DNA from 2 places in the Paenibacillus sp. NPDC055715 genome. Region 1 is predicted to be linked to the other one. Evidence: riboswitches for the same ligand, from Rfam matches in the RefSeq annotation. Region 1 holds a riboswitch; the other holds the start of a gene.
The links. A riboswitch is a leader RNA that binds a small molecule or an ion and turns the genes downstream of it on or off. The one in region 1 is predicted to bind S-adenosylmethionine.
Positions count from the first base shown of each region.

Region 2: linked by a shared signal. The riboswitch ahead of metA (homoserine O-acetyltransferase MetA) and the one ahead of ACWGOO_RS16515 (methionine ABC transporter ATP-binding protein) in region 1 are both predicted to bind S-adenosylmethionine.

Region 1 covers NZ_JBSHGA010000009.1:135,432-138,943, reverse strand. Annotated here, with positions in the region: gene ACWGOO_RS16525 (UbiD family decarboxylase) at 1-379, shown strand, start outside; gene ACWGOO_RS16520 (Cthe_2314 family HEPN domain-containing protein) at 433-1,152, shown strand; SAM riboswitch class I at 1,284-1,423, shown strand; gene ACWGOO_RS16515 (methionine ABC transporter ATP-binding protein) at 1,558-2,580, shown strand; gene ACWGOO_RS16510 (methionine ABC transporter permease) at 2,577-3,245, shown strand; gene ACWGOO_RS16505 (MetQ/NlpA family ABC transporter substrate-binding protein) at 3,320-3,512, shown strand, end outside.
Region 2 covers NZ_JBSHGA010000001.1:598,544-602,055, reverse strand. Annotated here, with positions in the region: gene corA (magnesium/cobalt transporter CorA) at 1-716, opposite strand, end outside; SAM riboswitch class I at 1,273-1,398, shown strand; gene metA (homoserine O-acetyltransferase MetA) at 1,519-2,436, shown strand; gene ACWGOO_RS02845 (PLP-dependent transferase) at 2,561-3,512, shown strand, end outside.

The sequences.
Region 1 (3,512 bases):
GCCGGGTATTGACGAAATTGAGCCGTATTGTGGAGGTTGTCTCGTTGTATCCGGTTCGAGCTTTGAGCAGGAGCCTGAGCTGGCTGCGCGGGTGCTGGAGCGTTTGTCTGTGGGCGAGCAGGAATGGCCGCTTGTCTTTATTGTAGATGATGCCAAGGAAGTCGTTCGTTCACAAGCATCATTCCTGTGGACGGTGTTTACGCGATTTAACCCGGCTACGGATATGTATGCAGACAGCGAGGTGCGTTTGCATCATCTGAACTACAAGCTGCCAATTGTGGTGGATGCACGCATGAAGCCCGGCTACCCGGATGAAGTGTTGCCGCGCGAGGATATTGTTAAGCTTGTAGACCAACGGTGGACGAGTTATTTCGCTTGACGCCCTAATCAACCCAACAACCGGATTTTACATTCATAAAAGGAGGCGTGGGCATGATACGCAAGCTGCTAGGCGAGCCGCCACGTGTGAACAAGGGCATCCTGCTGGATGCTATGAACAGCATGTCAGATATGCTGAAACTGCTGAAGCGGCAAATTCAGGCCAGTGGAGATCCGACTCATGATTTTCGCAAGGCGGATATTTTGACACGCGGCCTGATGTCATCTTTGGATGAGCTGGAGCAGAGCCATCATGCTGCCGCCTTTTTCCGAATGAAAGTCAAAGCCGGATATGCCGAGGATATGAGCGTTGGTGAAAAATCGGATTACGCGCTGTATGTTTACTTTTATAAGGATGGGTTTGTGCGGGTATTTTCTATTTTGGATAAGCTCGGGAACTGGCTCAATGATCTGTATGATCTGAAAACAGGTCAGTACAAGGCGCATTATTCGTATTTTACAGTGCTGCGGCAATTCAGATATTTGAAATTGCATCCTGATATGACGGACAGCTTAAATGATATCAAGGACTCATACACTGACGCGATTAATCGGTTACGCAAGCGGCGCAACACCGAAATACACTATATGAATACGGAAATGCAGGATGATCTCTGGCAACGGCATCGTGCTCTGTATGGCAAGATACAACTGGAGGATCTGGATCATCACCTGGAGGATTTGAAGCAAGGTCTGGAGATGGTGAACCGTTCCCTGGCGACTGCCTTTCGTTATACGGTGAAACAATGGGAGAACCGGGAATCTCGTCCATGATTATGTCAGAAAATATCCTTTGACAAAGCTATGTAAACTATCCTATACTGAAATCTAGTTTCAGAAAAATGCTCGAATTATAATTTTAATAGCAAATTTAACGGACAGCTAAAGCTGGAGTTTAACATATTTTCTTATCCAGAGAGGTGGAGGGACTGGCCCGATGAAGCCCGGCAACCCGTTCTTTTCCGGTGTGAAACACCGGAAGGGAACATTATGGTGCTAATTCCTACAAAACCGCTAGACTTATAACGGTTTTGATAGATGAGAAAAGGTTCGCATGGTGGGGCCCTTTTCATTTCTGTGAAAGGGGCTCTTTTTGTATAATCATGAGATGGGATTTTATAAATCCTGGAGATGAAGTCGTTGAAAAGGGTAAGGAAGAGTGAAGGGGGTTGCAGCACGTTGATAGAGCTTAAGCAATTAACCAAGCATTATGGCAAAGGAAGCCGGCGCGTTAGCGCGCTGTCCGGATTGAATCTTTCTATAAAGCGTGGTGAAATATTTGGAGTCATCGGTCATTCCGGGGCAGGGAAAAGCACGCTGATCCGCTGTATTAATTTATTGGAACGTCCGACCTCGGGCGAAGTATGGGTAGATGGCGTAAATCTCGCCTCGGTGAGCCAATCACAGTTACAGAAACAGCGTCGTAAAATCGGAATGATCTTTCAGCATTTTAATTTGTTATCCTCGGCGACGGTGTATGACAATATTGCATTTCCATTACGTCTGGTGAATATGCCGAAGCAGAAGCTGGATCAGAAGGTTCGTGAATTGCTGGAACTGGTCGGTCTGGAAGAACACAGCGGGAAATATCCGTCACAGCTCTCGGGTGGACAGAAGCAGCGGGTAGGTATTGCACGAGCGCTTGCCAGTGATCCTCATGTACTGCTGTGCGACGAGGCGACTTCGGCGCTTGATCCGCAGACGACAGGGTCCATCCTGAAATTGCTGTTAGACATTAACCAGCGCTTTAATTTAACCATCGTACTGATTACGCATGAAATGCATGTCATTCAAAGCATCTGTGATCATGTTGGTGTCATTCATGATGGTAACATCGTGGAGCAGGGGCCAGTGGCGGAAGTATTCCTGAAGCCACAGCATCAAGTAACCAAAGACTTTATCCAGCGTGAGTCTGAGCATCCCGAGGAGCTGCAAGCAGCGATTGCAGCAGCAGGAGGCGGCGAATCGGCGCAGGTTGTACGAATTTCATTTTTGGGCAGCAAGACATACGATGCGATTCTGTCGCGAACGGCTCGTAATACCGGTGTTGATTTTGCGATCTTGCAGGGAACCATCTCCACAATTAAAAATGTACCGTATGGACAGCTTATCGTCCGTTTTGAAGGAAATCAGGAGGATATTGAGCATACGCTGCGCGAAGTGTCTGGTCAGGGACTTGATGTGGAGGTGATCGGACAATGAGTGAACTTGATTTTTCACAAGTGAATTGGGAAGAAATGGGTAACTCTACATTAGAGACACTTCAGATGCTCGGTGCATCTGCGTTGTTTACCCTTATTATTGGTTTGCCGCTCGGTATTTTATTGTTTTTGGCAAGCCGCTCTTCATGGAGTCTGATGAAGGTGATATACGTTGTACTTTCCTTTATCGTAAACATTTTGCGTTCCGTACCGTTTATTATTTTGATTGTTGCACTGATTCCTTTTACACGTTCGCTGGTGGGGACTTCCACGGGGGTGCTGGGTACGATTCCACCGCTGGTCATTGGTGCTGCGCCATTCTTGGCCCGTCTCGTTGAGACGTCATTGCGCGAAGTGGACAAGGGTGTCATCGAGGCTGCACAAGCCATGGGCGCCTCAACAGGGCAGATTATCCGTCGGGTGCTGTTGCGTGAGGCACTGCCGGGTCTGCTCGCCGCATTAACGATTACCGTCGTTACGCTCGTATCCTATACAGCGATGTCCGGTATGATTGGAGGCGGTGGTCTGGGTACATTGGCGATCAACTACGGATACTACCGTTATGAAACGGCTATAATGATCGTTGCGGTCGTACTGATGGTCATACTGGTGCAACTGCTGCAAATGGCGGGTGACCGTCTGGTGCGGCATTATACTCGAAAATAGGGAAACTATATAGATAGCCTTATTGATCAGGGTGTCTGAATGCTAACATTACATTTCATTGGAGGGTTAATAACATGAAGAAATGGGTATTGGCTGTATTAAGCTTGACATTAATTGCTGTGCTGGCTGCTTGCGGTACAAACAATGCAGCCGAAAATAAAGGTGGATCACCACGTGAAGTAGAGCTGAAAGTTGGAGCTTCTCCTGTGCCGCATGCGGAAATTTTGGAAGCGATCAAGCCTCAGTTGGAAAAAGAGGGCATTCGTC
Region 2 (3,512 bases), on a different contig from region 1:
TAAGCTTCTCGAAGGTTACCCATTAGATCGCGGTAAGTTTCAAAAGTCTCCGAAATTTTCACGGCATTTTCATAAATGTCGCTGAAATATTTTTGCAATTGATCGTCGATCAGCCGTAAATCCCGTTTGTTCAACGTATTGATGACTTCTTTTTGCGGACCAAGCACTTTTTTCAGCCACAGAATCTCACTGCGTAAGCCGATGATTTCATTCAAATGCGACTTTTTCGTATGCATCAGAATGTCTTCTTCCAGCTTCTCAATGCGAACCTCAATCCGGTCACCAACCAGAAAATAGTTGTCAACAATCAAATCAACCAATAGATACATAAAACGGTCAGGTTGGCTGACCTCCTGCTCCCACAGCATAGGCTTGAGGGTGCGAAGCTCATTGATTTTCTGCTTGGTCACCGTAATGATAAAATGGCGGCCGAGAAAAATGTTCAAGGCACGTAAAAATATTTCTTCATCATCAAAACGAATGCTGTTTACAACGATAAAATAATGGCTCTCGTAAATTTCAATCTTCGGACGCTGCTCTTCTTCACTCAAACAGTCCTCTACCGCGAGATCATGCATGGAGAACAGAGGCTGGAGCACTGCCAGATCATCAACATCGGCATCAATCCAATAAAAGCCTTCTGCTGGCGGAGTAAGCGCCATTTCAATTTCTTCGACAGGGGTAAAAACCCCGTTGTTTACCAAACGGATTTTCATATATGTCACTCCTTATGCTCCGTCGTAACGGAAAATACGTGTACCTCAAGCATAAGGAATGGACTCAGTTAGCCAGTTAGCCGGATCAGGTAAGCGGCATCCCCATCAAAAGCCAGAGGCTTTTGGAGCATGCAGAGCCTGGCGCCCCGTCTTTCGGCAAGCTGAAGTCATTCCTATGCTGTTGTTCAGGGATCGCCGCCTATTCGGACTCGGGTCGCCTTCCATTCCGGATTTCACCTCACAAATGTTCTTTTTTAGGTTGCCACAGTATCGCAGAAAGCACTCTAAATCTGCACCACTGCTCCATATTTTCGGCCTATAGCACTTGTATAGTATAACGCTCGACCTACAGCCTTTCAAGCGCAAAATCGCGGGCTAAATCAACAGTAGTGACAAGAGCTTCGGCGATAGAGTAATGTATGATTTAACATATGGAAAAGTAAGACGAAATGTGAATGAAAGGCGCTAAATTACAAGTTCCATCTTGACGAGGCCCAGCGGATGCATTAAAGTGAACAACAAGAACTTTTTATGAACCCAAAATGAATATAGCGAAATCTTATCAAGAGCAGGTGGAGGGACTAGCCCGATGATACCCGGCAACCGGCGATTTTAATCGTACGGTGCTAATTCTTGCAGGACGCGCGCTTCTTACAAAGAGCGATGCCCTGACAGATGAGAGAGGCGCATATGGATACAAATATGACCTTTCTCGTAACCGAGGAAGGTCTTTTTATGATATGCCCGGCATCTCAACATGACGATTTTCGCAAAAACTTCACCGAACAAGGAGTGAGTTTACATGCCGATTAAAATTCCGGATACACTACCTGCCAAGGAAGTGCTGGAGAGCGAAAATATTTTTGTAATGGATGAAAGTCTAGCCTATCATCAGGATATTCGTCCGTTGCGCATCGCCATTTTGAATTTGATGCCTACCAAAGAAACAACGGAAACTCAACTGTTGCGTCTGGTTGGCAATACTCCGCTTCAAGTGGACGTTACATTGGTACACATGAAGTCGCATGTATCTAAAAATACATCGCAGGAATATTTGAGCATGTTTTATAAAACGTTTGGCGAGATCAGAAACAGTCGTTTTGACGGCATGGTTATTACGGGAGCACCCGTTGAACAGCTTGAGTTTGAGAATGTGAACTACTGGGAGGAAATCCGGCAAATTTTTGAATGGACGAAAACGAATGTAACTTCGACCATGCATATCTGTTGGGCCTCACAGGCGGGTCTGTACCATCATTTCGGCGTTCCCAAATACGGACTTGATTACAAATGTTTTGGCGTTTTTCCACATAGCGTTATTAAACCTAAAGCGAAGTTGCTACGCGGTTTTGATGAATTGTTTTATGCACCTCATTCCCGGCATACAGAGGTTCGACCCGAAGATATTGAGCATATTGCCGAACTGGAGCTTTTATCCGAATCTGAGGAAGCCGGAGTGTATCTGGTAGCTACGCGTGATGGCAGACAAATCTTTGTGACGGGACATTCCGAATACGATCCACTTTCCCTGAAATGGGAATATGATCGTGATGTCGCCAAAGGGATGGATATTGAATTACCGAAAAATTATTTTCCCAACAATGACCCTGAGCGTATACCGCCCTCAACCTGGCGTGCGCATGCCAATTTATTATTTTCAAATTGGCTCAACTATTATGTATACCAAGAAACACCTTTCGATATCGGGCCCCAGATCTAAAAAGGGGCTTGACGTTTATATCTCCGCAGTACCACATTGCAGCAGCGCAGCAGTATAGATTTGATAATCCCATTTTGCAGCATATGTTACAGCACCTATTATGGAAATCAACGGGAGGATTCATATGAGTGAGAAACAGTGGAAAATCGAAAGCAGGTTAGCACAAATTGGTTCAATCGAAGAGCCGGTAACCGGAGCGGTGAACTTTCCGATTTATCAGTCTACAGCGTTTCGCCATCCCCGTCTGGGTCAAAGCACAGGATTTGATTACATTCGAACGATCAATCCGACACGCAAGGTGCTGGAAGAGGCGTCCGCTACACTGGAATCCGGTGATGCAGGCTTTGCATGCAGTTCAGGTATGGCGGCGTTGCAAACGGTATTTGCCCTGTTTGGACAAGGAGATCATCTGATTGTATCGCTGGATCTGTATGGAGGCACGTATCGTTTGCTGGAACGTATTTTATCCAGATTCGGCGTGACTGCGAGCTATGTGGATACGAACGATCTTGAAGCTATCGAGCAGTCATGTCGACCGAATACCAAAGCGGTATTCATAGAAACGCCTACGAATCCATTAATGATGATTACCGATATTCGGGCTGTAGCCGAATGGGCGTCACAACGTCAGTTGCTTACCATTGTAGATAATACGCTGTTAACCCCATATTTCCAGCGTCCTTTGGAGTTGGGTGCAGATATTGTAGTACATAGCGCAACCAAGTATCTGGGCGGACACAATGATGTGCTGGCAGGCTTGATCGTAACCAAGGGTAAGGAGCTATCAGCCGAAATTTCCTTCCTTCATAATTCCATTGGTGCTGTACTGTCTCCGAGCGATAGCTATCAGCTGATGAAGGGCATGAAAACATTGGCGCTGCGTATGGATCGGCATGAGCACAATGCGACGGTGCTGGCCAATTATCTGCTGACGCATCCGGCGGTGGCTGAGGTGTTTTATCCGGGGCTTGAGGGTCATCCTGGTCGTGAAATTCAAAATAAACAATCCAGCGGCAACACAGGTATTTTCTCTTTTAAAGTAAAAGATGCCCGTTATGTGGAGCCATTGCTTCGAA